Regions from separate parts of the Parazoarcus communis genome, predicted to be linked through region 1. Evidence: predicted binding sites of a transcription regulator. Region 1 holds the regulator's gene; each other region holds the start of a gene.

Region 1 (10,731 bases):
CGCAAAACTCGAATAACCGGTACCGAAGTCGTCCAGCGCAATCGTGACCCCGAGCCCCTTCAGACGCCTGAGCATTTCTTCCGCCTGATCCACCTTGCCCATCAGCATGCTTTCAGTGAGTTCCAACTCCAGCAGCGCAGGATCGAGGCGCGTCTCTTCGAGAATGGCCGCCACCCTCTCTGGCAGGTTTGCAGAACGAAACTGCCGTGCCGAGACGTTGACCGCCACGCGCAATGGCCTGCCCTCAACCTTCCAGGCCAGCGCCTGCTCGCAGGCCGTCCGCAACACCCATTCGCCGATCCGCTCGATCAGACCGAGGTCCTCCGCCAGCGGAATGAAGCGTGCGGGCGAAATTGCGCCAAGCTCGGGGTGCGTCCAGCGCAACAAGGCCTCCGCGGCAATGACCTGGCCCGTGGTAGCACTTACCTGCGGCTGGTAGGCCACTGACAGCTCGCCGTTCCCCAGCGCGTGGCGCAGCGCCTGCTCGAGCATCAGCCGGTCCTGCACCTGCTCATTCATCTCCGAGGTAAAGAAACGTATGGCATCGCGCCCGGCCGCCTTGGCCTGATACATCGCGATGTCAGCACGCTTTAGCAGCGTCTCGTCCTCATCGCCATCGCGCGGAAAGAGACTGACTCCGATGCTGGTCGTGACAAAGAACTGCCGACCTTCGATTTCGACCGGCGCGGTCAGAATCTGCTGCAGCCGGCACAGCACGGCATAGGCCTGCTCCTCGCCATCAAGATCAGGAAGCAGCACAACGAACTCGTCTCCGCCCTGACGGGCGGCAGTATCGCCATCACGAAGCACGCTCCGCAAACGTTGCGCGACTTCGCACAGCAGCCGATCGCCAGTGCGATGACCGAGATCGTCATTGATGCGTTTGAAATGATCGAGATCGAGATAGGCCACCGCCAGCACGCGCTGATGCCGCTTTGCGGTGATGATCGCCTGCTCGAGCCGGTCATCGAGCAGTGAGCGGTTGGGCAGGCCGGTCAAGGGATCGAAATGCGCCTGATGCTCGAGTTGCTGCAGATAGCGTATGCGCTCAGTGACATCCTTGATCACCAGCACCACGCAGTCGCTATCCTCCCCTCGAACCGGTTCAACCGCGCATTCGGACCAGAAACTCGCCCCGTCGGCCCCGACCCCTTCGAGTTCGAGCACCGACTCGCGCAGGGAACCGAGCGCGCCCTCCAGCGCCGCGACGCCACCCCGATCGAGAACGCCAAGCACGTCCGACGTGCACCCGATGAGTTGCTCCCGCGACATCGCCAGGATCTTCTCGGCGGCCGGATTGACATCGCGAATCACGAAAGCACCGTCTTCGGCATGCAGGATGAGCACGCCGTCACGTGTCGTCTCGATCGCACGCTCGCGCAGGATCAGCGCACGTTCTGCGGTCTTGCGCGCCACCTCGCTGCGCAGGCTCATCAGACCGTAGCCAAGATCCTCCGCCAGCTCCTTGAGCAGTGCGACACCACCGCGATCGAGGTCGCGAACGCTGCTTGCGCCGATGGACAGCACGCCCAGCAGGCGCTCTCCTCCGTGCAGCGGAAAGGCAATCATGGCCTCGCATCCATCCTGCACCGCGGCATCCCTCAACACCGGATCGAAGTCCTCGCCGGAGGTCAGATGCACCGGCTCGCCCGCCTGCAACGCACTCAACGCTGGCGCCTGTATCTGGCCCTCGCCCGCATCCAGCACCGCGCACAGACGCCGCGCTTCGCCTTCCGACGCAACACGCCTGAGTCTGCCGTCGGCCTCCACACAGTCGATCATGGCCAGCCGGAACCCACCTGTATGCACCAGAATGCGACAGATAGCAGAGACCAGGGCCGACTCATCCTCGGAATGAACGAGCGCCTCGTTCCCTCTGCTCAGGGTACGGAGCGTGCGCTGCAAACGCAGCATCGGCCGCATCACCATGCGTTCTATGGTGCCTTTCAGGCCGACCATCAGAAAGATGGCCATCAGCACCATGACCACGCCAACGGCGTAGCGCAGCCGCACCGCGCTGCGGCCAAACTCCTCGACGTAGCCACTGGCGCCCACGACCCAGTCCAGCGACTCGCTGTGCTCGAACGCCACCAGTTTGCTGCGGGGTTCGGTTTCGCCACGCTCCAGGTTCTGCCAGTCGTAGGCGATCACACCCTGCTGACTTGCCAGCATGTTCGAGACAAGTTGCTCGCCGACTTCATTGAGCGGAGACCGTGGGTCATCGTCCTTCTGAAGCGGGTGGGAGATGAAGCGGCCGTAACTGGGCCCCGGATTGGCATCGACGACGTAGAGATAACCGCTATCTCCGATGACAAACGTCCGCAGCCGCTCACGCAAGGGTTTCAGGGCGCGGTTGAGATCCACCCCGACCGCCATCGCGCCAACCAGCCGCCCCCCCCCATCACGCGCAGGAAGCACCTCAAGCAGATAGTGTCGATCCCGGATCATGACCCGACCACGCCAGCGCTGCCCGGCTTCGAGCAAACTGACGGATGCGGGCTCAAGTTGGAGAACCGGCGCAACCACGTCATCCCCCCACTGCGTCGAGGCGATGACGCGAAACCCGTCGCGTTCGCGAGAGAGCACGGCCGCGAGCGTGCCGCGCAGATCACCGCCATAGCGCGCCAGCTCGGCAGACCGCTCACTCACCGGCACACCGTCGATGAAGAACTCCGGCGCACTGCCTGCCTGCGGCGCCCCCGAGTAGGCGCCCCCAAAGCGCAAGGCCATCGCATCGGCAAGCTGGGTAAGGCCATTCCCGAGCGTGGCGAACTGCGTCTCGACGAGATCGTGCGCCAGGCGGCTCAGAGCCTTGAGCTGCCGCTCGGCCTCGGCGCCGGACTGCCGCACCAGATAGCGGTCTCCCATGACGAGAACCGGCAGCATGACGATACCGACGATCACGATGACGATCGCCAGCAACTTGCCACGGAGTCCTTGATGCGAGGTCTGAACCATTAAGTATCCACTCATTTACCGCTTTGCACCGCATCTTACCCATTTTGGGGCGTCGGCAGCGACGCAAGAAAGGCTTATTCCTCCTCAAAGACCATGATTGCAACAGTGCCGGGCGCGCCACACGACCAGCGAGTGCGGTAAGCTCGGGCGCCAACCCGAATTTTCCCGTTCAGATCCATGTCTTCCGAGTTCGAGCTGATTCACCGCCACTTCACCCGCCCCACGGCGCATACCGACCTTGCCGTCGGCGATGATGCGGCACTGATGCGCCCGCGCCCGGGCATGCAACTGGCGGTATCGACCGACATGCTGGTGGCCGGCACGCATTTCTTTCCCGACACCGATCCGCACGATCTTGGCTGGAAGACGCTTGCGGTGAACCTGTCCGACCTCGCCGCCATGGGTGCTGAGCCGCGTTGGGCCTTTCTTGGCCTGACCCTGCCGGGCGCCGACGAAGCCTGGCTCGCGGCGTTTTCGGCGGGTCTGTTCGCCTGCGCATCGCGCTACGGCGTTGATCTTGCCGGCGGCGATACCACACGCGGCCCGCTCACACTGAGCATCACCATCCTTGGCGAACTCCCTGCGGGCAAGGCCATCACGCGGGCTGGCGGTCACACCGGTGACGATATCTGGGTCTCCGGGCAGCCCGGACTGGCCGCACTCGGCCTCGCAGCCCTGCAACACAGGATAGACCTTGGCCCGACGGGACGTGAGCACTGCATTCGCGCCCTGCAGCACCCCACCCCCCGGGTCGAACTCGGCCTGGCGCTGCGCGGCATCGCCAACGCCATGCTCGATGTCTCGGATGGCCTGCTGGGCGATCTCGGCCATATCCTCGAGCGTTCGGACTGTGGCGCCGAAATCGACATTGCCCTGCTCCCCCTGGCCGAACTGCGTGCGACGGGGGCCGACGAGGCTCAGGCGCGGCGTGCGCTGCTCGCCGGTGGCGACGATTACGAACTGCTGTTCTGCGCCCCCGCCGATCGCCGTGACACCGTACTCAAGATCGCGCATGAGCAGGGCATTGCCTTGCACCGCATTGGCCGCCTCACCGGCCACCCCCGCCAGTTGATGCTGCGCGAGACCGACGGCCGCCTGCTTTATCCCATGCTTTCCGGATACGACCACTTTGCCTGAAACACGCCCCACCACGCGCTTGCTGCTGAGCCACCCGGCCCATTTCATTTCACTCGGATTCGGCTCGGGGCTCTCGCCCAAGGCCCCGGGCACGGCCGGCACACTGCTGGCATGGCTGCTCTATCCCTTGCTGCGCACGCCGCTGTCGGAAGCGACCTTCCTCGCGCTGGTGTGCGCGCTCTTCGTTGCCGGCATTCTCGCAGCCGAGCGCACCGGACGCGCGCTCGGCGCCTCCGATCACGGCGCCATCGTCTGGGACGAAATGGTCGCGATGTGGCTCGTCCTCGCCTTCACACCCGCAAGCCTGATCTGGCAGGCCGTTGCAGTGGCGCTGTTCCGCCTGTTCGACATCACCAAGCCACCGCCCATCCGCTGGGCCGACAGCCGGGTCAAGGGCGGTTTCGGGGTCATGCTCGACGACCTTCTTGCCGCGGGCTACACCCTGCTCTCGCTTGCCGTACTCGTTGCCATTTTCGGCGCCTGAACCCATGGACAACACGCTAGAACACCTCTCGGCCCGCGTCGGCGAGGCCCTGACCCGCAAGGGCTGGATGCTTGGCACCGCAGAATCCTGCACTGGCGGCTGGATTGCCGAGGTCGTCACCGCCACGGCGGGCAGCTCGACCTGGTTCGACCGCGGCTTCATCACCTACTCGAACGCGGCAAAGATCGACATGCTCGACGTCGGCACCGGGACGCTCGCCGCGCATGGCGCAGTGAGTGAGGCCACGGTTGCGGAGATGGCTGCGGGCGCCCTGAAGCACAGCCTTGCCAGTATTACCGTCGCGGTCTCAGGCATTGCCGGGCCCGGTGGCGGCAGTGCGGCGAAGCCGGTGGGCACGGTTTGCATCGCCACTGCGCTGCGCTGGGGCGATGTCTTCCCCACCACCCGCCACTTCGACGGCGACCGCGAAGCCGTGCGACGGCAGACCGTCATCGCCGCACTTGAAGAGGTCCTTCGCCTTACCGATTCGGACAGCAGCATCTCAGCAAGCTCTGTGCCATAATTCGCGTCTCACTCAGGAAGGACCACTCATGGACGACAACAAGGCCAAGGCGCTTGCCGCCGCGCTCTCTCAAATCGAGAAGCAATTCGGCAAGGGCTCGATCATGCGGATGGGCGACGGCAGTATCGAGCGCGACATCCAGACCGTCTCCACCGGCTCGCTCGGGCTGGACATTGCCCTCGGCCTGGGCGGCCTGCCGCGTGGCCGTGTAGTCGAGATCTACGGTCCGGAATCGTCCGGCAAGACCACGCTGACCCTCCAGGTCATCGCCGAAATGCAGAAGCTCGGCGGCACCGCATCCTTTATCGACGCCGAGCATGCGCTCGACGTGGGCTACGCCGAGAAACTCGGCGTCAACATTGACGACCTGCTGATTTCCCAGCCCGACACCGGTGAGCAGGCGCTCGAAATCGCCGACATGCTGGTGCGTTCGGGCGGCGTGGATATCGTCGTCATCGACTCCGTTGCCGCACTGACCCCGAAAGCCGAAATCGAAGGCGAGATGGGCGACCAGCTGCCGGGCCTCCAGGCACGACTGATGTCGCAGGCTCTGCGCAAACTGACCGCCAACATCAAGCGCACGAACACGCTCGTGATCTTCATCAACCAGATCCGGATGAAGATCGGCGTCATGTTCGGCAGCCCCGAAACCACCACCGGTGGTAACGCGCTCAAGTTCTACGCTTCGGTCCGCATGGATATCCGGCGTACCGGTGCGATCAAGAAGGGCGACGAAGTCGTTGGCTCGGAAACGCGTGTCAAGGTCGTCAAGAACAAGGTCGCGCCGCCGTTCAAGGAAGCGCACTTCGACATTCTCTACGGAGAAGGCATCTCCCGCGAAGGCGAGATCATCGACCTCGGCGTGACTTACAAGATCGTCGACAAGTCCGGCGCCTGGTATTCGTACAACGGCGACAAAATCGGCCAAGGCAAGGACAACTCACGCGAGTTTCTGCGCGCAAACCCGGCGCTGGCTCGTGAAATCGAGAACAAGGTTCGCGCAGCGGTCGGACTCGGCGAAATGGCCGCGCTCGGTGGCGCGGCACCCGTCGCTTCCGAAGCCTGATCTCCGCCCCGTCCGGACGCTGACCCCTGATGGGCGAGCCGAGTCTGCGCGAACGCGCGCTGCGCCATCTCGCCCGTCGGGATCACTCGCGGGTGGAGCTTGCGCGCAAGCTGTCTCCATATGGCAGCGCCGAGGAGATCGAAGCCGTACTGGTTCGCATGAGCGAACTCGAACTGCTCTCCGACACCCGTTTTGCCGAAGCGTGGGTTCGCAGCAAGGCTGCCCGGTTTGGCAGCCAGCGGCTGCGCCACGAGCTCGCGAGACGTGGCGTATCGAAGGACTTGATCGACGAGGCCATCGAGAGCGAATGTGTGGAATCCGAACTCGACCGGGCTCGTGCAGTGTGGCAGTCTAGATTTGGCCTCGCACCTGACGATCGCCGCGAATGGGCGCGCCAGGCGCGTTTCCTGCAAACCCGTGGTTTTTCCACTGACGTGATCTGCAAACTGTTGAAAGAAGCCCCCGATGAGTCTGCTTAAGGTCACCGGCCTGCAAAAGCGCTACAAGGCGCGCACAGTCGTCCATGACGTCTCGTTCGAGGTTGGCTCGGGCGAAGTGGTCGGCTTGCTGGGCCCCAATGGCGCAGGCAAGACAACCTGCTTCTACATGATCGTGGGCTTGGTGCGCGCCGACGGCGGCGAGATCACGCTCGACGACGCACGCCTGACCGATCTGCCGATCCACGCTCGCGCACGCCTGGGGCTGTCGTATCTGCCGCAGGAAATGAGCGTGTTCCGCAAGCTCACGGTCGCCGAGAACATTCGTGCAGTACTCGAGCTCCGCGGACTGCCGGTGGCGCAGATCGACGAACGCCTGGAAGAGTTGCTCGAAGAACTTGGCATTGCGCACCTGCGCGACAACACCGCCATCTCGCTGTCAGGCGGAGAACGCAGACGGTGCGAGATTGCACGTGCGCTTGCCACCGACCCGCGCCTCATCCTCCTGGACGAGCCTTTCGCAGGGGTCGACCCGATCGCCGTACTCGACATCCAGAAGATCATCCGCTTCCTGAAGGAGCGCAACATAGGCGTGCTGATCACCGACCACAACGTGCGCGAAACGCTCGGCATCTGTGACCGCGCAACCATCATTACCGACGGCCGCGTGCTTGCCAGCGGCAAGCCGCCCGAAATCATCGCCAACGAACAAGTGCGCCAGGTCTACCTCGGCGAGCACTTCCGTCTCTGATTCCGGCACGCCCCGACTGGCATCATGAAACCAACCCTTCAGCTCAAGCTCTCGCAGCACCTGACGCTCACCCCGCAGCTGCAGCAGTCCATCAAACTGCTGCAGCTCTCTACGCTCGAGCTCAACCAGGAAATCGAACGCTTTCTGCTGGAAAACCCGATGCTCGAGCGTGAGGACGGCGACGGCAGCGACTTCGCACCGTCCGCGGTCGGCAACGATGCGCAGCCCGCAACCGAGACCCCGCGCGAGACCAGCGCCGAGACCAACCAGGAAGCCGAGCCCCGCAACGAGAACGAATCGGCCGACTTTGACGAAGGCATGGACTGGTCGGGCACCGGCAGCGGCGCCAGCAGCAAGAGCGACGACGACGAGGACAGCGACTTCCAGGAATTCCAGGCCGCAGGCACCTCGCTGCGCGACTATCTCGATCAGCAGGTTGCCCTGTCCCCGCTGACGGACCGTGACCGCATGCTGGTGCGCTTCATCATCGAAGCGCTCGATAGCGACGGCTACCTGCACCAGGAGCTCGAGGACCTGCTCGAACTGCTCCCGCCCGAACTCGACTACGACCTCGACGACCTCGCGATTGCCCTGCGGCACGTGCAGCAGCTCGAACCGGCGGGCATTGGCGCACGCACCCCCCAGGAGTGCCTCGGCCTGCAGCTGCGCGCCATGCCGGCAGGCAGCTGCCGCGACCTGGCGCTGGTCATCGTCGAACAGCACCTCGAGCTGCTGGCCGAACGCAACTTTGCGAAGCTCAAGCGCCTCACCGGGTGCGACGACGACGCCCTGCGCGATGCCCAGGCGCTGGTGTGCCGGCTCGACCCGCATCCGGGGTCGCAGCATTCCAACGAAGAAACCCGCTACGTCCTGCCCGATGTCGTGGTGCGCAAGATCCGCAACCGGTGGACGGTGTCGCTCAACGCCGAAGCCATGCCGCGCCTGCGCATCAACCAGCTCTACGCCAGCCTGCTGCAGCAGAACCGGGGCCAGGGCGGCGGTCTGACCGGCCAGCTGCAGGAAGCACGCTGGCTGATCAAGAACGTACAACAGCGCTTTGATACCATTTTGCGTGTATCTCAGGCCATCGTTGACCAGCAGCGACAGTTCTTCGATCATGGCGAGGTGGCAATGCGTCCATTGACCCTCAGGGAGATCGCGGACCAGCTCGAGCTGCATGAATCAACCGTATCGCGCGTCACCACTCAGAAGTACATGGCGACGCCGCGCGGCGTATTCGAACTCAAGTATTTTTTTGGCAGTCACGTTGCCACCGACACCGGTGGTGCGGCTTCTTCCACAGCGATTCGTGCCTTGATTCGCCAGCTGGTGGACGCCGAAGACAGAAAGAAACCCCTGTCCGACGCAAAGATTGCCGATCTGTTGGGCCAGCAGGGTATCGTGGTCGCGCGGCGCACAATCGCCAAATACCGCGAATCACTCAATATCCCGCCGGTCAGTCTGCGTAAAACGCTTTGATACCAAGAGGAGTTAACATGAATCTCAACATCACCGGACACCACGTTGAAGTGACACCGGCCATCCGCGAGTACGTCTCCGGCAAGCTTGACCGCGTGATCCGTCACTTCGACAACGTTACCAGCGTGAACGTGATCCTTTCCGTTGAGAAACTCGACCAGAAGGCTGAAGTCACCGTGCACGTGCGCGGCAAGGACATTCACGTCGAAAGCGCCGACGCCGACCTCTACGCTGCCATCGATGCGATGACCGACAAGCTCGATCGCCAGGTGCTCAAGTACAAGCAGAAGAGCACCGATCACCACCACGACTCGCACAAGCACCAGACTCCCGAGGCGTGATTTTTCACCAGGCCTTTCGGACCCGGGTGAAGTTATAATCCGCCGCTCAATTTGGCGGTCCGGCTTTGCCCGGGCCTGAGAGACCTTTCAGCGTGGCGTCCGCTCCGGCGGCGTTGCGTGAGCCCCAAAGCGCATGAGCCTCATCTCCCAACTCCTGCCACTTTCGAACGTGGTTGCCGACCTCGACGCCAGCAGCAAGAAGCGCGTCTTCGAACAGGCCGGCCTGTTGTTCGAAAACAATCAGGGCATCGCCCGCAGCATGGTGTTCGACAGCCTGTTTGCGCGCGAACGCCTTGGATCGACCGGCCTCGGCCAGGGCATTGCCATTCCCCACGGCCGCATCAAGGGCCTGAAGGACGCAGCCGGCGCGTTTCTACGTCTCGAAGCCCCGGTGCAGTTCGATGCGCCCGATGGTCGTCCGGTGAACATGCTGTTTGTCCTGCTGGTACCCGAACAGGCCAACGAAACCCACCTTCAGCTGTTGTCGGAGCTGGCGCAGATGTTCAGCGATCGCAGCTTCCGCGAACAGCTGCAGGCCGCACCCGACGCACAGGCGCTACACACCCTGTTCAACGACTGGGGTACCGATGCGACAAACGAGCCTCTCGCAGCTGTATGAGGACAACCGCGAACGTCTGCAGCTGACCCATGTCAGCGGCAGTATCGACGCGGTTCTCTCTGTTGCCGAAGAGCGCATCTGGCCAGCCGACCTGATTGGCCACCTCAACCTGATTCACCCTACCCGCCTGCAGATCCTCGGCGCAGCCGAGCTGGCCTGGGCGCAGCGGCAGTCACGTGACAAGGTCGCGCACCACCTCAACGACATCCTGTCTGCACATCCGCCCGCCTTCATCCTGGCCGACGGCTGCGAAGTGCCCAACATCGTCCATGGCGTCTGTGCGGCGCACAACGTCGGGCTGTTCACCACACCGCAGCCGGCTGCCGGGGTCATCGACCAGTTGCGCCTATACCTGTCGCGGCAGCTCGCTGAAAAGGTGTCGCTGCACGGCGTGTTCATGGACGTGCTCGGACTCGGCGTGTTCATTACCGGCAACTCCGGCGCGGGCAAATCCGAGCTTGCGCTGGAGCTGATCTCGCGCGGTCACGGCCTGGTTGCCGACGATATCGTCGAATTCTCGCGGATCGCACCCAGCGTGCTCGAGGGCCGTTGCCCCGAACTGCTGCAGGACTTCATCGAGGTGCGCGGACTCGGCATTCTCAACATCCGCACCATCTTTGGCGAAACCGCCTGCCGCCGCAAGATGCGCCTGCGGCTGATCTGTCACCTCGAACGTCGCCAGCCCGGCCAGGACGACCCAAGCCGGCTGCCCATGCAGCGCGAGCATCAGAACATCCTCGGCGACGCGATTCCCCGTGTCACCCTGCCGGTTGCCGCCGGTCGCAACCTTGCGGTCCTGCTCGAGGCCGCGGTGCGCTCGACCATTCTGCAGCTGCGAGGAGTGGACTCCACCCAGGAGTTCATCGAGCGCCAGATCAAACTGCTCGAAGCCGACCAGCCGGACGGCACCGCCTCCGACCGCCCCGGCTAAGGGCA
Region 2 (10,731 bases), 300 kb from region 1:
GAGGCGGAAGCGCGCTACAAGGCCTTGATCGCGGATTTGCGGCAGGAAATCGAGGCCACGCTGGCGGCACTGAAAGGCTGATTTTTTGCTGGTAAAGTTTTTTTGGCCTGCTATAATGCCGGCTTGTGTCGGGGCGTAGCGCAGCCTGGTAGCGCACTTGCATGGGGTGCAAGGGGTCGTGAGTTCGAATCCCACCGCCCCGACCAAACGAATCAGACAAAAGCCAATCCTTCGGGGTTGGCTTTTTGTTTTTCCGGCTCAGTCCATTCGGTCACGTCTGCATCTTCTTGCAACGATGGAACGGCGGGGCGGTGCTGGCAGCGATGACTGAAGACCGAGGCGGATGCAATCAGCGGAGGCAGAATTCATGAAGTACGGATACAGCGAAGCGAGGCCCTACATCACGAAGGACGGTTCGACGATTCGCGAACTGATGCATCCGGACGTACATGGCAACAAGGCACAGAGCCTGGCCGAAGCCACCGTCCCCGCAGGGACGAGAACGCAGTTGCATCGCCACGCCCTGACCGAGGAGCTGTATCACATCACGTCGGGAACGGGGCGGATGCAGCTCGGCGACGCGCGTTTCGACGTGGCGGCCGGCGATACCGTCTGCATTCCGCCTGGCACGCCGCACTGCATCGAAGCGCTTGGAGATGCCCCGCTGAAATTGCTGTGCTGCTGTGCACCGGCATACGCTCATGAAGATACCGAGCTTCTTGAACCGGGGGCTTCTTGAGCCGGGTCTGAGCTAGCCCGTGTCGGGTGTGCGGCCGAGCAGTGTTCTGGCGTGTGCGAGCAAGCCCTTTTCCAGCAGCAGTCTCTTCATGCTCTTTGCCAGCCGGACACGCAGTTGCGCGTCGTCAGACCAGGCGAAGCCATCGACTTCCGGCGCACGCTTGCCGGTCACGTAGTGGTCGAAGTAGCTCGTGCACCGGCAATGCTCGGGACGGGTCTCGGTGGATGTGGTGCCGACGCAGAACAGATGAAGGTCCTTGCCGCGGTAGTAGGCGTAACGGCCCAGTTCAACCAGGCGCCCGGTCGGGAACTCGAGTCCGAACTCCTCGCGAGCCTCGCGCAGGGCGCAAGCCATGGCGCTCTCACCCTCATCGATGAGGCCCTTGGGCAGGTCCCAGTGCGTGCTTCCGGTGGAATGACCCACAAGCAGTTCGCCGCGTTCATTGATCACCAGCAGGCCGCAGGAAAGTTGCGTCGCCATCATGTGCCTGCGGCCTGTTTGAGAACACCGGCTCCCGGCGCCGGTGCCGAGTCGCTTGCTTCCATGAACACCTCCTTCACGCCACATTGTGCGGCAAAAGGAGGGCGGACGAAGCTGCGGGTGCGCAATCCGGCTCAGGGCTCTCCGGCACTGCGCCGACTCTTGCTGGCGCCTGCCATCATCGTGAACGGTCCTTTCCGCGTGCCGGTCATCGATGCGCGCACTGTGCCGGGACCCCGCCTTTTCGCAAACGACGTTTTGCTCAGCCCCTGCGCCAGGCGTGGAAGCGTTCGACCCAGGCCAGCAACTGTTGCGGTGCATGCGCCTTCTTCCAGTTGCCTGCGACGTACTTGTTGGCCTCGGCCAGTGTCGGGTAGATATGGATCGTGCCGAGGATCTTGTTCAGGCCGATGCCTTGTTTCATGGCCAGCACATACTCGGCGATCAGGTCGCCCGCGTGCTCGCCGACGATGGTCACGCCGAGAATCCTGTCCTTGCCAGGGACGGTGAGTACCTTGATGAAGCCATGTGCCTCGCCGTCGGCGATGGCGCGGTCGAGATCGTCGATGCCGAAATTGGTCACCTCAAAGGCGATGCCTTGTGCCTTTGCGTCCTGTTCGTTCAGGCCGACGCGGGCGACTTCGGGTTCGACGAAGGTGGCCCAGGGGATCACGGAGTAATCCGCCTTGAATTTCTTCAGCGGGTCGAAGAGGGCGTTGACCGCGGCGTACCAGGCCTGATGGGCGGCGGTATGCGTGAACTGGTAGGGGCCGGCGACGTCGCCTGCAGCGTAGATGTTGGGGTAGTTGGTCTGCAGGAACACGTTGGTGTCCACCGTTCGTCCGGTCGGAATACCCAGTTCTTCGAGGCCAAAGCCTTTGAGGTTGGCTGCGCGGCCGACGGCAACCAGCACGGCGTCGAAGGCGATGCGCACATCCTTGCCGTCGTGCTCCGCGATCAGGATCTTCTCGCCGTCTTCGATGAGGAATTCCTTGGCCCTGTGCCCGGTCAGCACGGCGACGCCTTCGGCGCGGAAGCGCTCGGTGACGAGGTCCGAAACCTCTGGGTCTTCGCGACCCATGATGCGCGCCTCCATCTCGACCTGGGTCACGCTGGCGCCAAGCCGGGCGAAGGCCTGGGTCAGTTCGCATCCAATCGGCCCGCCGCCGAGCACGATCAGGCGCTGCGGCATTTCCCGCAGTTCCCATACGTTGTCCGAAGTCAGGTAGCCAACGGTATCGATGCCCGGAATAAGCGGCACGAAGGGGCGGGCGCCGGTGGCGATGACGATGCTGCGGGTGGTCAGGCGCTGCGTGCTGCCGTCCTCGCGGGTGATGTCGACCTCCCACGGCGAGACAATCTTTGCCGCGCCCTGTACGACATCGACGCCGAGCCCGGTGTAGCGCTCGGCCGAGTCGTGCGGTTCGATTGCCTTGATTACGGACTGAACCCGCTTCATGACGTCGGCAAAATCGACCTCGGCCCGTGCTGACTTGATGCCGAACTCCTGCGACCTGCCGACGTGGGAGAGGAACTTGGCCGAGCGAATCAGCGCCTTCGAGGGCACGCAGCCGGTGTTGAGGCAGTCCCCGCCCAGTTTGTGTTTCTCGACCAGCGTGACCTTGGCCTTGACCGCAGCGGCGATGTAGGAGGTCACCAGTCCGGCACTGCCGCCACCGATGACCACGAGGTTGCGGTCGAAGCGCGAAGGCTTCGTCCAGTTGGCGAATACCTTGTTCATGCGAATGACCTCCAGGAGTTTGCGCGCAATCAGCGGGAAGATGCCGAGCAGGACAAAGGAGCCGAGCAGGCCCGGCGAGAGGATGCCGGACAGGGACTCCAGCTTGCCCAGCTGGGTACCCGCATTGACGTATACGATGGTGCCGGCAAGCATGCCGAGCTGGCTCACCCAGTAGTAGGTGCGGGTCTTCATTGCCGTCAGGCCGAGCAGCAGGTTGACCAGGAAGAACGGGAAGGCCGGCACCAGACGCAGCGTAAACAGATAGAACGCACCTTCGCGGCGAACCCCGGCGTCGATGGCCTGCAGACGCTGGCCAAAGCGTTGTTCCACCCAGTTCCGCAGCAGGAAGCGCGACATCAGGAAGGCGAGCGTGGCGCCGATGGTCGAGGCAAAGGAGACGATGACCGTGCCCCACAGCAGGCCGAACACTGCACCGCCCGCCAGTGTCAGCAGGGCTGCGCCGGGGAGGGACAAGGCCGCCATCAGCACGTAGATGACGAAGTAGATGCTGACGCTCAGGAGCACGTTCTCGTCGCGGAACGCTTCGATGGCGGCCTGCTGATCCTTGAGGTTCTGCAGGTTCAGGTACCGGCCCAGGTCGAGGATGAAGAACAGCGCAATGGCCGACGCGACGGCTGCCACGACTGCCAGTTTTCGAGCTTGCATGAAAGACCTCGGTGAATGTGAAGAGCGAGGGCTGCCGCCCTCCGCCTGTGCATTACTCAGTCGGATGGATGCTCGATTACTTACACATCGCGTACGACACATGCGCGCACGGGATTGCGCTCAGCGGAAGGGACGTGATTGGGTGGGAACGACATGATCTGACGCGAGCCGGCACCGCCGGACCGGCTCGGTCGTCACTTGGATCACGTCCTTACGGCTTCCGGCATGGGCGCTGCGGGCGGGCAGGCGGCGGCGGTGAACAGCACGTCGGTGGAGGAGTTAAGCGCCGTTTCGGCAGAGTCCTGCAGTACGCTGATGACAAAGCCGATCGCGACCACCTGCATGGCAACATCGGTCGAGATGCCGAACAGGTTGCACGCCATCGGGATCAGCAGCAGCGAGCCGCCGGCCACGCCGGAAACGCCGCAGGCGGCGAGTGCCGACACGATGCACAGCAGGAGTGCGGTCGGCAGGTCGACGCTGACGCCCAGGGTGTTCGCCGCGGCCAGCGTCATCACCGTGATGGTGATGGCGGCGCCGGCCATGTTGATGGTCGCGCCCAGCGGGATCGAGATCGCGTACGTATCTTTGTGCAGGTTCAAGCGCTTGCACAGCTCCATGTTGATCGGGATGTTGGCGGCTGAACTGCGGGTGAAGAATGCGGTGATCGCGCTTTCGCGCAGGCAGGTCAGCACCAGCGGGTAGGGATTGCGGCGGGTCTTCAGGAATACGATCAGCGGATTGACGACCAGGGCAACGAAGATCATGCAGCCGACGATGACCAGCAGCAGCCTGGCGTAGTCGAGCAGGGCGTCGAGTCCGGACTCCACGAGCGTGCTGGCCACGAGGCCGAAGATGCCGAGCGGGGCGAAGCGGATCACGAGCCTGACGATCTTCGATACGGCTTCGGATAGGTCGGTGAGCATCGTCCGGGTGGTGTCGGACGCGTGGCGCAACATGATGCCGAGGCAGATCGCCCAGCTCAGGATGGCAATGAAGTTCGCTTCCATCAGGGCCTTGGCGGGATTCGAGACCGCACTCAGCAGCAGGTTCTTGAGTACGCCGAGGATGCCGCCCGGTGGCGTGCCGCTCACTGCGGGCGCGTCGAGAACGAGGGTGGTGGGAAACGCAAAGCTGGCGGCGACCGCGACTGCCGCGGCACCGAGCGTACCGAGCAGATAGAGGATCAGCACCGGGCGGATGTGTGTGGGCTGACCGCGCCTGTGGCTGGCGATCGACGCGATCACCAGCAGGAAGACCAGTACCGGCGCCACCGACTTGAGCGCAGAAATGAAGACGTCTCCGAGGAGCGATACGGAGCGTGCCAGGTCGGGGGCGAGCAGGGCGAGGGCGATGCCGCAGATCAGGCCGACGACGATCTGGGTGATGAGGCTGGTTCTCAGCATGAAAACGGGGGAACGGCTTACTGCGGTGTTCATGACGTGTTTCCTGTCGTGTCGCGTGTGTGGCGGTTAGAAAGGCCACGCAGCCGGGTGGGGCTGCAGGGCCTGCGGCGGAGCGGTCAGCACTCGGTAAAGTTGACCGCCAGCCCGCCGCGCGAGGTTTCCTTGTACTTGTCCAGCATGTCACGGCCGGTGTCGCGCATGGTGCGGATCACCTGGTCGAGCGAAATGGCGTGCGAACCGTCTCCGCGCAGCGCCAGTTGTGCAGCGTTGATTGCCTTGATCGAGGCCATTGCGTTGCGCTCAATGCACGGCAGTTGTACCAGCCCGGCAACCGGGTCACAGGTCAGGCCCAGGTTGTGCTCAAGCCCGATCTCCGCCGCATTCTCCACCTGTTCGGGCGTGCCGCCCATGATCTGCGTCAGGCCGGCGGCCGCCATCGCGCACGCCGAGCCGACTTCGCCCTGGCAGCCAACCTCGGCGCCGGAGATCGAGGCGTTCTTCTTGCACAGGGTGCCGATCGCCGCTGCGGTCAGCAGGAAATCGACCACGTCCGCTTCGTCGCTGCCCGGATGAAAGTTCATGTAGTAGTGCAGAACGGCAGGGATGATGCCCGCCGCGCCATTGGTCGGCGCAGTCACCACGCGGCCACCCCCCGCATTTTCTTCATTCACTGCGAGCGCATACAGATTGACCCAGTCGAGCGCGGCCAGGGTGTCGCTGATGAAGTTGCGGCCGTGTTCGAGCCCGCTCAGTTTTTCGTGCAGGGCATGTGCACGACGCCGCACCTTGAGGCCACCCGGCAGCACGCCCTGCTGTTCGATACCGCGCGCCACGCAACTGCGCATGGCGGCCCAGATCTGCAGCAGCGCAGCACGTGTCTCGTCCTCACTGCGCCACGCGAGTTCATTCTCCAGCATGACCTCGCTGATACGCAGCGATTGCTTCTTGCAGATCGCGAGCAGTTCCGCTGCGCTGTCGAATTCGTGCCGCAACGCCGTCTGTGGCACCAGGCCCGCATCTGCCGCGGCCTGGGCCTCGTCGATGACGAAGCCACCGCCGATCGAGTAGAAGGTGTTCTCGTACACCACGCCAGTGTCACCGTGCGCGATGAGTTTCAGTGCGTTGGGGTGATAGGGGAGGCTCACCGGCAGCAATCGCATGTCGCGATCCCAGTGAAAAGGCAGGGCATGGGTTCCGCCAAGGCGCAGGCTCGCGGTCTGCCGGACCTCGGCCACTGCGGGGGCGATGAAGTCCGGGTCTACTTCGTCCGGGCGCTGGCCCATGAGGCCGACGATCACCGCATGATCGGTGCCGTGCCCGATTCCGGTCGCGGACAGCGAGCCATACAGCCTTGCCTCGATGCGGCTCACGCTGCCGGTGAGTTGTCTCGCGTCGAGCTCCGCTGCGAAGTCGTGCGCCGCCCGCATCGGCCCGATGGTGTGTGAGCTCGACGGGCCGATGCCAATCTTGAACAGATCGAGAACGCTGATGGACATGGCGGCACCTTCATGAAAATGGCGGATTCAGGGCCGTCAGACCGCCGACCCTGAGCCGCGATTCTGTGGTGCGGGGCCGGGCTTTTCAATTGGTGATTGTCCTCTCCCCTGATTTCTGCCAGCTCGCCCCGGCGCGGCGCGGCTGTGCGACGCCGGGTACGCAGCGATCAGCTGCTTTTCGGAAGTGGAAACCATCTTGCCTGGGCGGACCGCCGGCAGATTTTCATTGTCTGATTAACATTTTGATTATCAAGCGGAAAGTCATTTTACTGGGCTTTGGCATGGTTCTTGTGTTGTCTCCCGGCATGTGCCGCCGCGCTGCCTGGCTGCGGGGTCAGAAGAAAGACCTTCGAGGGAGACATTCCATGACTGAAACCTTCTACGACGTGCTGCGCCGCCAGGGCATCACACGTCGCAGTTTCCTCAAGTTCTGCAGCCTTACCGCGACTTCGCTGGGGCTGGGTTCGGCCGCTGCGCCGCAGATCGCCCATGCGCTGGAGACCCGGCCGCGCACGCCCGTACTGTGGCTGCACGGGCTGGAGTGCACCTGCTGTTCGGAGTCCTTCATCCGTTCTGCACATCCGCTGGCCAAGGACGTGGTGCTGTCGATGCTCTCGCTCGACTATGACGACACCCTGATGGCTGCGGCCGGACACCAGGCCGAGGCCATCATCGAAGAGGTCAAGCGCAAGTACAAGGGCAATTACATCCTGGCGGTGGAGGGCAACCCGCCGCTCAACGAGGATGGCATGTACTGCATCCACGGTGGCCGTCCCTTCATCGAGGTGCTGAAGGAAACCGCTGCCGACGCCAAGGCCATCATCTCGTGGGGCTCGTGTGCTTCCTGGGGCTGCGTGCAGGCGGCCAAGCCCAATCCCACCCGGGCCACGCCCGTGCATAAAGTCATTTTCGACAAGCCCATCATCAAGGTGCCGGGCTGTCCGCCGATCGCCGAGGTCATGACCGGCGTCGTCACCTACATGCTGACCTTCGATCGAATCCCCGAACTCGACCGTCAGGGGCGGCCGAAGATGTTCTACGGCCAGCGCATTCACGACAAGTGCTATCGCCGGCCGCACTTTGACGCCGGCCAGTTCGTCGAGGAGTGGGACGACGAAAACGCGCGCAAGGGCTACTGCCTGTACAAGGTCGGCTGCAAGGGGCCGACCACTTACAACGCCTGCTCCACAGTGCGCTGGAACAGCGGTGTGTCCTTCCCCATCCAGTCCGGCCACGGCTGTATCGGCTGCTCGGAAGACGGCTTCTGGGACAAGGGCAGCTTCTACGACCGGGTCACCGACATCAAGCAGTTCGGCATCGAGGCCAATGCGGACAAGGTCGGCGCCACCGCGGCCGGCGTGGTCGGTGCATCGGTTGCAGCGCACGCGGCCGTGACCGCACTGGCGCGAGCGCGCAGCACGCCCGGACTCGACAACAAACCGCAAGCGGGAGACAAGTGATCATGGGCTCGTACGAGACGCAGGGCTTCAAGCTCGACAACACCGGCAAGCGCGTGGTGGTCGACCCGGTCACCCGGATCGAGGGCCACATGCGGGTCGAGGTCAACCTCGACGAAAGCAATGTGATCCGCAACGCGGTGTCGACGGGCACCATGTGGCGCGGGCTGGAGGTGATTCTGAAGGGGCGCGATCCGCGCGATGCATGGGCCTTTACCGAGCGCATCTGCGGCGTGTGTACCGGCACTCATGCACTCACCTCGGTGCGCGCGGTGGAAGATGCGCTGAAGATCGACATCCCCGAGAACGCCAACTCGATCCGCAACATCATGCAGCTCACACTGCAGGTGCATGACCATCTGGTGCATTTCTACCACCTGCACGCGCTCGACTGGGTCGATGTGGTGTCGGCGCTCAAGGCCGACCCCAAGGCCACGTCGGCGCTCGCGCAAAGCATCTCGAACTGGCCCAACAGCTCGCCTGGCTATTTCCGTGACATCCAGAACCGGCTGAAAAAATTCGTCGAGTCCGGTCAGCTCGGCCCCTTCATGAACGGCTACTGGGGCAATCCTGCCTACAAGCTGCCGCCCGAAGCCAACCTGATGGCGGTCACGCACTACCTGGAAGCGCTCGACTTTCAGAAGGAAATCGTCAAGATCCACACCATCTTCGGCGGCAAGAACCCGCATCCGAACTGGCTGGTGGGTGGGATGCCATGCGCGATCAATGTGCACGACACCGGCGCGGTGGGCGCGATCAACATGGAGCGCCTCAACCACGTCAGCTACATCATCGACCGCTGCATCGAGTTCGTCGACCAGGTCTACGTGCCCGACCTGACCGCCATCGCGAGCTTCTACAAGGACTGGCTCCATGGTGGTGGCATCTCCTCGCTGTCGGTCATGTCCTACGGTGACATTCCCGACCGCGCCAACGACTACTCCGCGTCCAACCTGCTGCTCCCGCGCGGCGCCATCATCAACGGCGACCTGTCGAAGATTCACGAGATCGATCTGCGTGATCCGGATCAGGTGCAGGAGTTCGTCACCCACAGTTGGTACAGCTATCCGGACGAGACCAAGGGCCTGCACCCCTGGGACGGCATCACCGAGCCCAACTTCGTGCTCGGCAGGAACACCAAGGGCACGAAGACGCGCATCGAGTCGCTGGACGAGGAGGGCAAGTACTCCTGGATCAAGTCGCCGCGCTGGCGCGGACACGCGATGGAAGTCGGCCCCCTGTCGCGTTACATCATCGGCTACGTGCAGAACAACCCGGAGTTCAAGGAGCCGACCGACAAGCTGCTGACCGATCTCGGCCTGCCGCTGCAGGCCTTGTTCTCCACGCTGGGACGTACCGCCGCGCGTGGCCTGGAGGCCTCGTGGGCGGCGCACAAGATGCGCTACTTCTTCGACAAGATGATGGCCAACATCAAGGCGGGCGATGAGTCCACCGCCAATGTCGACAAATGGGACCCGTCGCGCTGGCCGGCCGAGGCCAAGGGCGTCGGCTTCACCGAGGCACCGCGCGGCGCGCTTGGGCACTGGGTCCGCATCAAGGCCGGCAAGATCGACAACTATCAGGCCGTGGTGCCCACCACCTGGAACGGCAGCCCGCGCGACGACAAGGGGCAGATCGGTGCCTTCGAGGCGTCGCTGATGAATACCCCTGTGGCCAAGGCCGACGAGCCGCTCGAGATCCTGCGTACCCTGCATTCCTTCGATCCCTGCCTGGCGTGCTCGACGCATGTCATGAGCCCGGACGGACAGGAGTTGAGCAAGGTGAAGGTGCGCTGAATCCCACGCTTCGACGGATTGCGCCGCTGCCGCTCAAACGGCGCGGTCGTCGGGAAAAGGAGAACGACATGCTGGCAGAACAAGATGCATTCGAGGCCGAGCGTCAGGCGCGGCTGGTCAAGGCCGTCTATGTGTATGAGGCGCCCTTGCGGCTGTGGCACTGGGTCAATGCGCTCGCCATCACCGTGCTGGCCATCACCGGCTATTTCATCGGGCAGCCGCTGCCGTCGGTGCCGGGCGAAGCGAGTGCGAATTTCCTGATGGGCTACATCCGTTTCGCACACTTTGCAGCAGCCTACATCTTCGCCGTCGGCTTTCTCGGCCGGATCTACTGGGCCATGGTGGGCAATCACCACGCCCGGCAGATCTTTCTGGTGCCGGTGTGGAGTCTGAAGTGGTGGAGCGAGGTGTTCTACGAACTGCGCTGGTACCTCTTTCTCGTTCGCGAGCCGAAAAAGTACGTCGGCCACAACCCGCTTGCCCAGCTGATGATGTTCCTGTTCTTCACCATCGGGGCGGTGTACATGATCTGCACCGGCTTCGCGCTGTATGGCGAGGGGCTGGGTGAAGGCAGCTGGGCGGATTCGATGTTCGGCTGGGTCATCACGGCAGTGGGCGGCAACAGCCTGCAGGTACACAGCTTCCACCGGCTCGGCATGTGGGTCACCGTCTGCTTCGTGATCGTGCACGTCTATGCTGCCATCCGCGAGGACATCATGAGCCGCCAGAGCCTGATTTCCACCATGATCTCCGGCTGGCGGATGTTCAAGGACTGAAGCCCGTCCTGCCTTTCGCAAAGATTTCGCGCCTTTCCCCTTTCGTCTCTCTCTCCTCATGATGACGATCGTTCGCGCGGGCTCCGGCCCGCGCATCTTTTTGCCTGTGGTTCGCGGCCCCGCCAGGGCGCCCACGCATCCGGGGCGCTTTCTCGAAACCCGCTTCATGCGCCC
Region 3 (10,731 bases), 2.1 Mb from region 1:
CGACGAGATCCTCTCCGGTCGCCGTAGCGACAAGCATCTTTCCCGTCTCATCGAACTGCTGGGTGCGCGTGGGCTCAAGCTCTCGTGGGCCCGATACGCCGGCGACGAGCCCGCACAACTGACGGATACCCTGCGCCAGACCTTTGCTACCGGCGATGTCGTATTCAGCTTCGGTGGCATTGGCGCGACCCCGGACGACCATACCCGCGAGTGTGCTGCCGCTGCCCTCGGTACCAGCGTCGCGCTTCACCCTCAGGCCGAGGCCGAGATTCGGGCCCGCTTTGGTGGCGAGGTGACGCCCGAGCGATTGCAGATGGGCGTGATTCCGGTTGGCAGCGAGATCATTCCCAATCCCTACAACCGCATTCCGGGTTTCTCGGTGAGCAGGCATCATTTCGTGCCCGGCTTCCCGATCATGGCCTGGCCGATGGTGGAGTGGGTGCTCGATCATTGCTATGCCGATCTGCATCATGCAGAGGACTATGTCGAGCGTGCGGTGACCGTGTGGGACGCATATGAGGGGCAACTGATCGGGCTCATGCGCGAGCTGACGGAAAGCTTTCCCGATACGACCCTGTTCAGCCTGCCGACGATTGCCGGAGAGGGCGAGCGGCGCTCGCTCGAGCTCGGAATGAAAGGCACTGCCGCACGCGTTGATGAAGCCATGGCCAGACTCAAGGCAGGTGTGCTCGAGCGAGGCTTTGAGTGGGCAGACAAGGCCTGAGTGTCCCGCGTGCGCCTGCGACGGTGGAAGCGGCGCATGTGATGGAGGTCGAGGGCCGCACCGTGGCTCTCGTGATGCGACACTCGCGCCGGCGATCCTTTGCGCTGCAGGTCGACCACCGCGGCGCCCGGGTTGCGGTGCCCCACGGTACCTCGGTGGCGGCAGCGGAAGATTTCGTCCGCATGCATGGCCGCTGGCTGCTCGCACGCCTCAGTGCGCAACAGGCGCAAGCCGACGTCCAGCGTTTCGTCATGGCCGATCGCGCCGAGTTTCCCCTGCTGGGAAGGGCCGCACGGCTGTGCATCCTGCAGTCGGGGCGGCGAGTGCAGTGGCGGCTTGCGGCTGATGGCGCGGACGAACTCTGGCTGCCCGCTTCCGCGACGACGGCGCAGTTCGTGCGCGCCCTGCGCACACGTGCAATCGACTGGTTTCGCGGTCGGGTCGAAGAGTATTGCCATCGCCTGGGGCTTCCGCTGCCCGAGGTCAGACTGTCGTCAGCGCGCACGCGCTGGGGCAGCTGCAGTTCAAGGAGCGGTATTCGCCTGCACTGGCGGCTGATCCACCTCGAGCCCGCGCTGATCGACTACGTTGTTGCGCATGAAGTTGCGCATCTGCTGGAAATGAATCATTCACCGCGTTTCTGGTCGGTGGTGGAACGGCTATATCCGGGCTGGCAGGATGCGCGTCGGTGTCTGCGCGTGCAGGGTGGCCGACTGCCATTGATCGATGCGCGGGATCTTACCCCCGTCATACAAGAGGACTGAACCATGAGAATGCTCCACACCATGTTGCGCGTAGGCGATCTGGATCGATCGATTGCCTTTTATACCGAAGTGCTCGGCATGCGGCTGTTGCGCCGCAATGACTACCCTGATGGAAAGTTCACGCTGGCGTTTGTCGGCTATCAGGACGAGGACGAGGGCACGGTGCTTGAACTCACCCACAACTGGGACGTGGACAAGTACGATCTTGGCACTGCCTACGGGCACATTGCGCTGGAAGTGCCGGACGCCGGAAAGGCCTGTGACGATATCCGTGCCCGTGGCGGCAAGGTGGTGCGCGAAGCGGGTCCCATGAAACACGGCAGTACGGTCATCGCCTTCGTCGAAGATCCGGATGGCTACAAGGTCGAACTGATCGAGCGCAAGCCGGGCTAGCCTGGCGGGTGGGCGGCGCCTGCCTCGGTGAGCCGCCTACCATTCGTCCTGAAAGCGCTTCCGGATTTCGAGCACATCCTTCCAGCCGCGCAGAAAGGCGTCGACGCAGGTTGGGTCGAAGTGCTTGCCGCGGCCTTCACGCAGGAAGGCGATGGCCTTGTCCAGCGTCCAGGCGCGCTTGTAGGGGCGCTCCGAAGTCAGCGCGTCGAAAACGTCGGCAACGGCAACGATGCGACCCTCGAGCGGGATCGCCGAGGCCCGCAGCTTGCCCGGGTAGCCAGTGCCATCGAATTTCTCGTGATGGCTTAGCGCAATGACCGCCCCCATCCGCACGACCGACGAAGACGAGTCCTTGAGAATGTCGTAGCCGATGGCCGGGTGGCGCTTCATCACCGTCATTTCTTCCGCGCTGAGGCGGCCCGCTTTCAGCAGGATGTAGTCCGGTATCCCGAGCTTGCCGACATCGTGCATGGGGGCAGCCTGCAGCATTTCATCCGCATACTGTTCGCCCATGTCCAGGCGTCGGGCGACGAGTGCTGAATAGTGCGCCATGCGCTGAATATGGGCACCGGTTTCAGGGTCACGGAACTCCGCTGCACGAGCCAGGCGGGTAATGGTTTCGCGTTCACGGGCGTGAATCTCCGCCGTCGCCTGGCGCACCGCTTCGGCAAGTCGCACCGCGCGGTCGCGTGTCGCCAGGTGGGCCTCGCGCAACTTGAGCATGTTGCGTACCCGGGGTTCGAACTCGTGCGGGTCGATCGGCTTGTTGAGGAAGTCGTTGGCGCCGAACTCAAGCGCATCGTAGCGGGTGCGGCGTTCATTATTGGCCGTGACCATCAGGATCGGCAGGTCATCATGGTCACGCAAGGCCCGGATACGCCGTATGAACTCGATACCGTCGATGCCCGGCATCATGTAGTCGACGATGATCAGGTCGGGCTCATTGCGCTCGCACCAGTCGAGCGCGGCGAGCGGTTCGGCAAAACACTCCGCCTGGCAGCCGCCCACGCGGCCGACAAGCTTCTCCATCAGGGTCAGGTTCAGCGGAGTGTCGTCGACAATGGCAACGAGCATGGTCGCCCCGGGTCATTCAATGACGACAGTATGTCCCAGGTGTGATGCTGCTGCCAGCATGTAGATGCTCAGTCCTCATCCTCCATGCCGCCCCGCCGCGGGACCTGGGTCGGATCGCAGGTGATCGGACGGTAGATCTCGACCCGGTCGCCTGGCTGCAAAGGGGCGTCGAGCTTGACCAGCTTGCCGAAGATGCCGACCTTCTGTTGCGTGAGGTCGATCTGCGGATACATGGCCAGCACGCCCGAATGCTCGATCGCATCCTTTACCGTGGCCTCGTCCGCCACATCGATGCGCAGCCAGCAGTGCTGGGCGCCATCGGAATACGCTATGCCGATTCTCATCCGGATGCTCGCTCAGAGAGAGGCGCCTTCCGCCGGCAAGGCTTCGGGTGCGGGGGTTTGGTGTGTCCGTCGTGTCTCGACATGACGCTGCAATGCCATGAGGAAGCCGAGTGCGAGGAAGCCGCCGGGCGGCAGGATCATCATCAGAAAGCCCTTGTAGTCCGGGATGACCGTGATCTCAAGGAAGCGGAAGGACTCGCCCAGCAGCAGGCTGGCGCTGGCAAACAGCGTGCCGCTGCCGAGCACTTCGCGTGTCGCGCCAAGTACGATCAGTGCGAGCGTGAAGCCCAGCCCCATGGCGATGCCGTCGACGATGGAGGAGAGCACCGGCTGGCGGGAGGCGAAGGCCTCGGCACGGCCAAGGATCGCGCAATTGACCACGATCAGGGCAATGAAGAGCCCCAGCACCTTGTGCAGATCGTGCAGCCATGCGTTCAGGCTCATATCCACAAGGGTCACCAGGGTCGCGATCAGCACGATGAAGGTCGGGATACGTACGCTGGGACTGACGAAGTTGCGGATCGCTGCAACGATGGCGTTCGACAGCACCAGTACGGCGGTGGAGGCGAGCCCCATGCCGAGGCCGTTCGTGGCCGTGCTGGTGACTGCCATCAGGGGGCAGAGCGCGAGCATCTGTGTGAATACGACGTTCTGCCGCCACACCCCGTCGCGGATGATGTTGCCGAATGGCAGCCTCGGGGCCGCTTCAGGTTCGGATCCTGTGTCCTTGCAGTGCAGACTCATGATGTCGGTTCCTTCTTCAGGGTCAGCAGGTGATCGTCCTCGCCCAGCATGGCGCTGCGGTTGTGCGCAAACAGTTCGAGCCCGCCACGGACCGCATTGACGACTGCGCGCGGGGTGATCGTGGCGCCGGCGAACTGGTCGAAATCACCACCGTCCTTCTTCACCGCCCAGCGTGCTGGCGGCGGGGACTCAAGCGACTTGCCGGCGAAGCTGTCGATCCACGGATTCTTGGCGAACTCGATCTTGTCGCCGAGTCCGGGCGTCTCTGTGTGGCGGGTGACGCGCACGCCGAGCAGGCGACCGCTGCGATCGACGCCCATCATGATGCGGATCGGCCCGGCATAGCCCTTGGCGGTCACGGCGAAGACCACGCCGCGGACCTCGGCTGCCCGGCGCGCCTGATAGACGGTCAGCGGCGGGGTGCCAGCCATCGGCAGGCTGATGGTGTCCTTGAGCAGGTCGTTGTCGGCAAACCCCTGCGGTAAAACCTGAGCCAGCGAGGCGGCGGTGTCGCGCGCCGCGGCTTCGGCGATGGCAGGTCCGGTGGCCTGATGCGCGAACGCGAGTGCAGCGCTTGCAGTCAGGGCGACGAGGCCAAGCGAGGCGCCCTGGTACCACAGGGCCTCGATGGGCGGAGAGGACAATGGCGATTTGCGCATGGCTGGATTCGGCGCTTGAAGTTGATTCACGGGGCGGTCATCGAGTGACCGTTGCGGCGGCGGCCAAAGATGCGGGGACGCGTTACGCGATCGATCAGGGGCACTGCCGAATTCATGAGCAGTACGGCGAAGGCCACGCCTTCCGGATAAGCACCCCATGTGCGGATGACCCAGGTCAGCAAGCCGCAGCCCAGACCGAAGATCCACTGTCCGAGCGGGGTACTTGGCGAGCTAACATAGTCGGTCGCAATGAAGAAGGCGCCGAGCATGACGCCACCGGTCAGCAGATGAGCCAGGGGCGGCAGATACTGATCCGGAGCGAGGAGGTGCGCAAAGGCTGCGGGCAGCACCACACCCAGAATGAAGGCGGCCGGAATCTGCACGCCGATCACCCGTTTCAGCATCAGGAACACGCCGCCAGCGGCGAGCAGCAGCGCGCTGGTTTCCCCCAGACTGCCGGCGCGTTGGCCGAGGCCGAAGCTGAACGGATCCCAGTGTCCGGTCAGCGATTGCGACAGGGCGATGCCGCGCGATGCCTCGGACTTGACGTGGCCCAGCAGTGATGCGCTCGTCATGGCGTCCGGCACGTTGCCACCGAAGGTCACGCTCAGTGCGGTCATCGGGTCAAGCCCGGCGCTCAAGCCTGCTGCGTGGGGGGCAACCCATTGCGTCATCTCGACCGGAAACGAGATCAGCAACATCACCCGCGCGGCCATTGCCGGGTTGAAGAGGTTTTGTCCCAGGCCGCCGAAGGCGTGCTTGGCAACGATGACGGCGAAGCTCGCGCCCGCCGCAGCGATCCACCACGGTGCCCAGGGGGGGAGGGACAGGGCGAGCAGCCAGCCGGTGAGCATTGCCGAGCCGTCGGCGAGCAAGGGGCCTGCGGGCCGCTCCGCCAGACGCGCACAGAAGGCCTCGGAGATCAGGGCGGAAAGAATGGTGACACACCATAGCGTGATCGCCGGCCAGCCAAAGTGCCAGAAGCCGGCCACCGTTGCCGGGGTCAGTGCCAGCATCACCAGCAGCATGACACGGCCAACGGAGCGGGCTCCGTGCGCGTGAGGTGAGGAAATCGGGTTCATGCCGTGGTCTCCTCGGTTGTTTTCGCGGCTGCGCTTGCCTTTGCCGCTGCGGCTTCGGCGGCAGCTGCCTTGGCGCGGGCGCGCTCGGCCTTGCGTCGCTCCGCAGCCTCGGCCTTTTCGCGCGCTTCGCGTTCCATGCGGCTTTCACGCGCTTCGACAAGCTCCTTGATGGCATCCTGTTTCATGCGGTTTCGGCCCTGGGCTGCGAGTTCGCCCTTTGCATGGTTGAAGTACTGGACGAGCGGAATCTGGGAAGGGCAGACAAAGGAGCAGGTACCGCAGCTGATGCAATCCTTGAGTCCGATCTCGACCGACGCCTTGAGGTCGCCGCTCCTGATCAGTGCGGCCATCTCCAGCGGCATCAGCCCGATCGGACAGGCGCCCACGCAGGAAGCACAGCGAATGCAGGGGCCGGGTTCCGGGAGGGCTGCGAGTTCGTGTTCGACCAGTCCAAGCAGTCCGCCGCTTCCCTTGATCACCGGGATGTCGAGCGAGTGGATGGATAATCCCATCATCGGCCCGCCCATGACCCAGCGCGCGACCGGTTCCGTCGTTCCGCCGCAGAATGCCACCAGGGTGGAGAGCGGCGTGCCGATGCGCACCTCAAGGTTGCGCGGTGTGCGGATGGCGCCGCCGGAGACGGTGACGATGCGCCGGGTGAGCGGCTCGCCGAAGCGGATCGCACGGTGAATGGCGGCGGCGGTGCCGACGTTCTGCACCATGACGCCGATATCTGCCGAACGGCCTTCCGCAGGCACTTCACGCCCGGTCAGCCAGGAAATGAGCTGTTTCTCCGAGCCCATCGGATAGCGGCTCGGAACCTCGACGACCTCCACATCGGCGACGCCCTCGGCCGCCGCACGCAGGGCAGCGATCGCCTGAGGCTTGTTGTTCTCCACGCCGATCAATGCGCGTTCGCCGCCAATGGCCCGCAGGATGATGCGCGCGCCGTCGATGACCTCGGGGGCGCGCTCGCGCATCAGGCGATCGTCGCACGAAAGGTAGGGTTCGCACTCGCCACCGTTCAGGATCAGCGTGGGAATCGGGTTCTTCTGGCCGAGGGCGAGCTTGACGGCCGCCGGGAAGGTGGCACCGCCCATGCCGACCACGCCGGCAGCCGCAACCCTGCGCGCAATCTCCGCGGGTTCGAGGCTGAACGGGTCGGTGTGATCCGGTGGCAGGGCTTCGTCAAGACCGTCGGTATCAAGCAGGATGGCCGGACCCGCAAGGCCGGAGGCGTGCGGCACCGGTACCTCGGCGATGCCGATCACGGTGCCGGATGTTGGCGCATGTATCGGCGCAGAGATCGCCCCCTGCGCTTCGGCAATGAGTTCGCCGCGCAGCACATACTGCCCTGCCTGCACCAGTGGGCGTGCCGGCGCGCCGATATGCTGGGCAAGCGGCAGGATCAGCCGCGGAGGCAGAGGCAGCACCGTGATCTCGGTATCCGCGGCCGGATGTTTGCGGCCTTCGGGGTGGGCGCCCCAGCGCTGCAGCATGCGGCGCAGGAAGGAGGGGGTGGATAAGGCAGGGGTATTCATGGCATCACTCTCAGGCGCTGACCGGTTTCGGCCAGACCCAGGTTTGCTGTGTGACGGGCACCGGAGCAAGGTCGATGGCCCCGGTGGGGCAGACTTCTTCGCATTTCGCGCAGCCGGTGCAGGCCTCGCGAATCACCGAGTGGATCTGCTTGACGGCGCCCAGCACCGCATCGGTGGGGCAGGACTTGAAGCATTTCGTGCATCCGATGCAGATTTCCTCGCGCACTTCCGCGATGCGTGGCACCTGAATCTGGACGGCGCCGGCGTCGAGTGCGAGTCCGAGCCGTGCGGCCAGCGCTTCGGCCAGTTGCAGGCCACCGGGCGGGCAGCAGGTGGCAGGTGCGTTTCCCGCAATGAGCGCCTCGGCGGCGCCTGCGCAACCGGGAAAGCCGCACTGACCGCAGTTGGTGCCGGGCATCATGGCTTCGATTTCGGCTTCGACGCCGTCCCGCTCGACATGGAAGAAGCGTGCGGCAAGCCCCAGCCCGAGGCCGAAAACAGCGCCCATCACGGAGAGGCTAACTACGGCGATCAACATGTCGGCTCCTTTGAGAGTGTCGGTCAGTGGTTGGTGAGGCCGGAAAAGCCCATGAACGCGAGCGACAGCAGTCCGGCAGTCACAAAACCAATTGGTGCGCCGGCGAAGGCTGCCGGCACCCGTGCGAGCGCCAGGCGCTCGCGCAGTCCGGCGAACAGTACGAGAACCATGGTGAAGCCTGCGGCTGAGCCCAGCCCGTAGACGACGCTGCGAACGAAGCCCGCGCCCTCCTGGACATTGAGCAGCGCCACGCCGAGCACCGCGCAGTTGGTCGTGATGAGCGGAAGATAGATGCCGAGCACCTTGTACAGGGCGGGCGCGTTCTTCTTGACCGCCATTTCGACGAACTGGACGGTTGCGGCGATGACCAGGATGAAGCCCAGGATGCGCAGATAAGCCAGATCGAAGGGTGCGAGCAAGGCATGCTCGAGCACCCAGGTCACGGCACTCGCGAGCGTGAGCACGAAGGTCGTGGCCATTCCCATGCCAAGCGCGCTGTCGATCTTGCGCGAGACCCCCATGAAGGGACACAGGCCCAGGAATTTCACCAGCACGACGTTGTTTACCAGCGCCGTGCCCAGTAGCAGCATCAACCATTCACTCATTGCCGACGATCTCCGTCATTGCGGTTTTCATGCTGTGTGTTGCATGAGACATGCCACCGTGGGATTGTCGGCAAGTGACTGATTTCATGGAGGTGTGATGTTTCAGGAGGTGCGCCGGCATGTTTCGAGTACGTCAGTTGCGCAGGGATTGTCGTAAACACGACAAGGTCTGTGGCGGGTTCCGCTGGGTCCCCGGGGCAGCCCGAAAAGTGTCGATTCCGTGGCAGGACAGGTGTCCGGCTGTCATGCACCGGACAAGTGCATCGAATTGTTAGGTTTGGCACAATGATTGCTAGTGAGGAGCAAACTGTCCCTTGAGAGACTTCAATGTCGGCCCCTGACTCGATGCATGCCGTGTTCTCCGATGCCGTGTTCCACGATGCGGTAGAGCAATCTGCGATTGCGATCTCGATCACCGATGTCAATGCGCACATCCTGTATGTGAACCCGGCCTTTTCGGCGATCACCGGGTACGCCGCCTCCGAGGTGGTTGGGCAGCGCCAGTCGCTGTTGTCCTACAAATCGACACCGCGCTCGGTCTACCAGACGATGTGGCAGGCCCTGAAAAGCGGCCAGTCGTGGACCGGGCGCCTGCTCAACCGCCGGCGCGACGGAACGCCCTATGTGGCCGAGCTGACGGTCACGCCGTTGCGCTCCGCCGCGATTAAGGGAGAGGAAACCCGTTACCTCGGCATGCACTGGGACGCGACCGAAGAGCACCGTCTGGCACAGCAGCTGAGCAATCACAAGCAGCTCATCGAGTCGGTGATCTCGGTGGCACCAGTCGCGGTTGCGCTGCTCGACGTCGAGGGCAAGGTCGTCCTCGACAACCCCGCTTACCGCCGTGTGGTCTCCGACATGCGGGTGACCGAGCCGGCGCATTCGGTGATGGATGCACTGCGTCAAAGTCTCGGTGAGAGTTTCAAGCATGCACTGGCTCACCGCCGTGCCTTGCTCAACCACGAACTGTGCTTCGATTCGGATTCGGGAGAGCCGCGCTGGTATTCGTGTTCGGTGTCGTGGTTCGAGGAGCGTCATACCAGCCCCGATGCGTTCTACGGCGACGGTTGCTCCGACTACATGCTGCTGGTGATGCACGACATCAGTGCCTCCAAGCGTCAGCAGGAGGCGCTGCGTATTGCAGCGATGCGCGCGATGCTGTCCGAGGGCGAATTCAACCAGAGTCTGCGTGAGGCATTGTCGGGGGCGATCTTTCAGTTGCAGGGGCCGGTGAATCTGATCTCGGCAGCGGCGAGTCTGCAGCGTCGCCGTGCTGGCGGGGCTGCAGGAGGTGATGCGCTCGCCAAGGCCCTTGCGGACGCGCAGCGTGCGGGAGAAGAGGCCATCTCCACCTTGCAGGCGGCGATGCCGCCCGAGCCCGAGGCCCCCACCGGACTGGTTAACCTCAATGAGGTTCTGCGTGACGTGCTGATGCTCGAGACAGAGACCTTCCTGTCGGCAGGGGTAACGGTCGACTGGCTGCCAGCGCATGTCCTGCCTTCGGTCCAGGGCAATCCCACCGCGCTGAGGACCCTGTTCCGGCAGTTGGTGACGAATGCGGTGGAAGCCATGAATGTGCGCGGCTGGACCGAACGCAACCTGAGCCTGAGCACCGAGGTGCATGGCAAGTATGTGCGTGCGGCGCTGACCGATACCGGCCCGGGCATTCCCGACGAATTGCGCCTGAAAGTGTTCGAGCCCTTCTTCTCGACCAAGAAGGGGCGCGCAGCGGGGCGCGGGGTTGGATTGTCGCTGGCTCAGGAGATCGTCAGCCGGCATCGCGGTGTGCTCGAGATCGATCCGTCGTATGCAGGCGGCTGCCGGCTTCTGGTGAGCATTCCTGCCCTGGGGCAGATCCCCGTGGCCGATGAGGAGGGCGAAAGATGACTGCGAGCGATCCGCTGGACGAGGCGCGCGCAGCCTGGCTCGAATCGTCGCTTGAGGCCTTGTATCGGGTCAGCCGGGTGTTGTCGCGTTCGCTGGAACTGCGCGAAACCCTTGCGGAACTCCTGCGCGTACTGGATGAGGAGTGCGGCTTCAATCGGGCCCTGGTCACCTTGAGCGAGCCCGATGGGGAGGCGATGGCGATTTCGGCCCTGCATGGCGTGGATAGCACGATCGATCCGGATATCCGCTGGCGTGCGGGCGAGGGTGTGATCGGCAGCGTACAGCAGCGCTCGAGGCCGCTCGTTCTCCAGCGCCTTGCCGAAAGCCCCGATTACCTGCGTCAGCGCGGGGTGTTCGACGCCGACGCACCCTTTAT

What was found. Region 1 encodes sigma-54, which starts transcription at its own class of promoters, with help from an activator protein. Its sites were predicted from a motif close to TGGCACGCTTNCTGCTNA; they were not measured.
Positions count from the first base shown of each region.
Region 2: the regulator sigma-54 is predicted to act here: its motif matches at 6,806-6,823, upstream of CEW83_RS00685 (hydrogenase small subunit).
Region 3: the regulator sigma-54 is predicted to act here: its motif matches at 8,747-8,764, upstream of nifL (nitrogen fixation negative regulator NifL).

Region 1 is NZ_CP022187.1:4,407,792-4,418,522, reverse strand. Features, by position in the region: gene CEW83_RS20235 (EAL domain-containing protein) at 1-2,973, opposite strand, end outside; gene thiL (thiamine-phosphate kinase) at 3,136-4,095, shown strand; gene CEW83_RS20225 (phosphatidylglycerophosphatase A) at 4,088-4,579, shown strand; gene CEW83_RS20220 (CinA family protein) at 4,584-5,102, shown strand; gene recA (recombinase RecA) at 5,131-6,168, shown strand; gene recX (recombination regulator RecX) at 6,198-6,647, shown strand; gene lptB (LPS export ABC transporter ATP-binding protein) at 6,634-7,356, shown strand; gene CEW83_RS20200 (RNA polymerase factor sigma-54) at 7,381-8,835, shown strand; gene hpf (ribosome hibernation-promoting factor, HPF/YfiA family) at 8,853-9,176, shown strand; gene ptsN (PTS IIA-like nitrogen regulatory protein PtsN) at 9,310-9,795, shown strand; gene hprK (HPr(Ser) kinase/phosphatase) at 9,764-10,726, shown strand.
Region 2 is NZ_CP022187.1:133,413-144,143, forward strand. Features, by position in the region: gene CEW83_RS00650 (MerR family transcriptional regulator) at 1-81, shown strand, start outside; tRNA gene CEW83_RS00655 (tRNA-Pro) at 130-206, shown strand; gene CEW83_RS00660 (cupin domain-containing protein) at 368-739, shown strand; gene CEW83_RS00665 (NUDIX hydrolase) at 752-1,222, opposite strand; gene CEW83_RS00670 (FAD-dependent oxidoreductase) at 1,482-3,626, opposite strand; gene sstT (serine/threonine transporter SstT) at 3,830-5,065, opposite strand; gene CEW83_RS00680 (L-serine ammonia-lyase) at 5,149-6,528, opposite strand; gene CEW83_RS00685 (hydrogenase small subunit) at 6,894-7,988, shown strand; gene CEW83_RS00690 (nickel-dependent hydrogenase large subunit) at 7,991-9,781, shown strand; gene cybH (Ni/Fe-hydrogenase, b-type cytochrome subunit) at 9,850-10,557, shown strand; gene CEW83_RS00700 (HigA family addiction module antitoxin) at 10,616-10,731, shown strand, end outside.
Region 3 is NZ_CP022187.1:2,323,201-2,333,931, reverse strand. Features, by position in the region: gene CEW83_RS10610 (competence/damage-inducible protein A) at 1-724, shown strand, start outside; gene CEW83_RS10605 (SprT family zinc-dependent metalloprotease) at 706-1,488, shown strand; gene gloA (lactoylglutathione lyase) at 1,492-1,881, shown strand; gene CEW83_RS10595 (HD domain-containing phosphohydrolase) at 1,918-2,955, opposite strand; gene CEW83_RS10590 (RnfH family protein) at 3,024-3,299, opposite strand; gene CEW83_RS10585 (electron transport complex subunit E) at 3,312-4,043, opposite strand; gene rsxG (electron transport complex subunit RsxG) at 4,040-4,702, opposite strand; gene CEW83_RS10575 (RnfABCDGE type electron transport complex subunit D) at 4,729-5,784, opposite strand; gene rsxC (electron transport complex subunit RsxC) at 5,781-7,325, opposite strand; gene CEW83_RS10565 (RnfABCDGE type electron transport complex subunit B) at 7,336-7,863, opposite strand; gene rsxA (electron transport complex subunit RsxA) at 7,887-8,468, opposite strand; gene nifL (nitrogen fixation negative regulator NifL) at 8,796-10,355, shown strand; gene nifA (nif-specific transcriptional activator NifA) at 10,352-10,731, shown strand, end outside.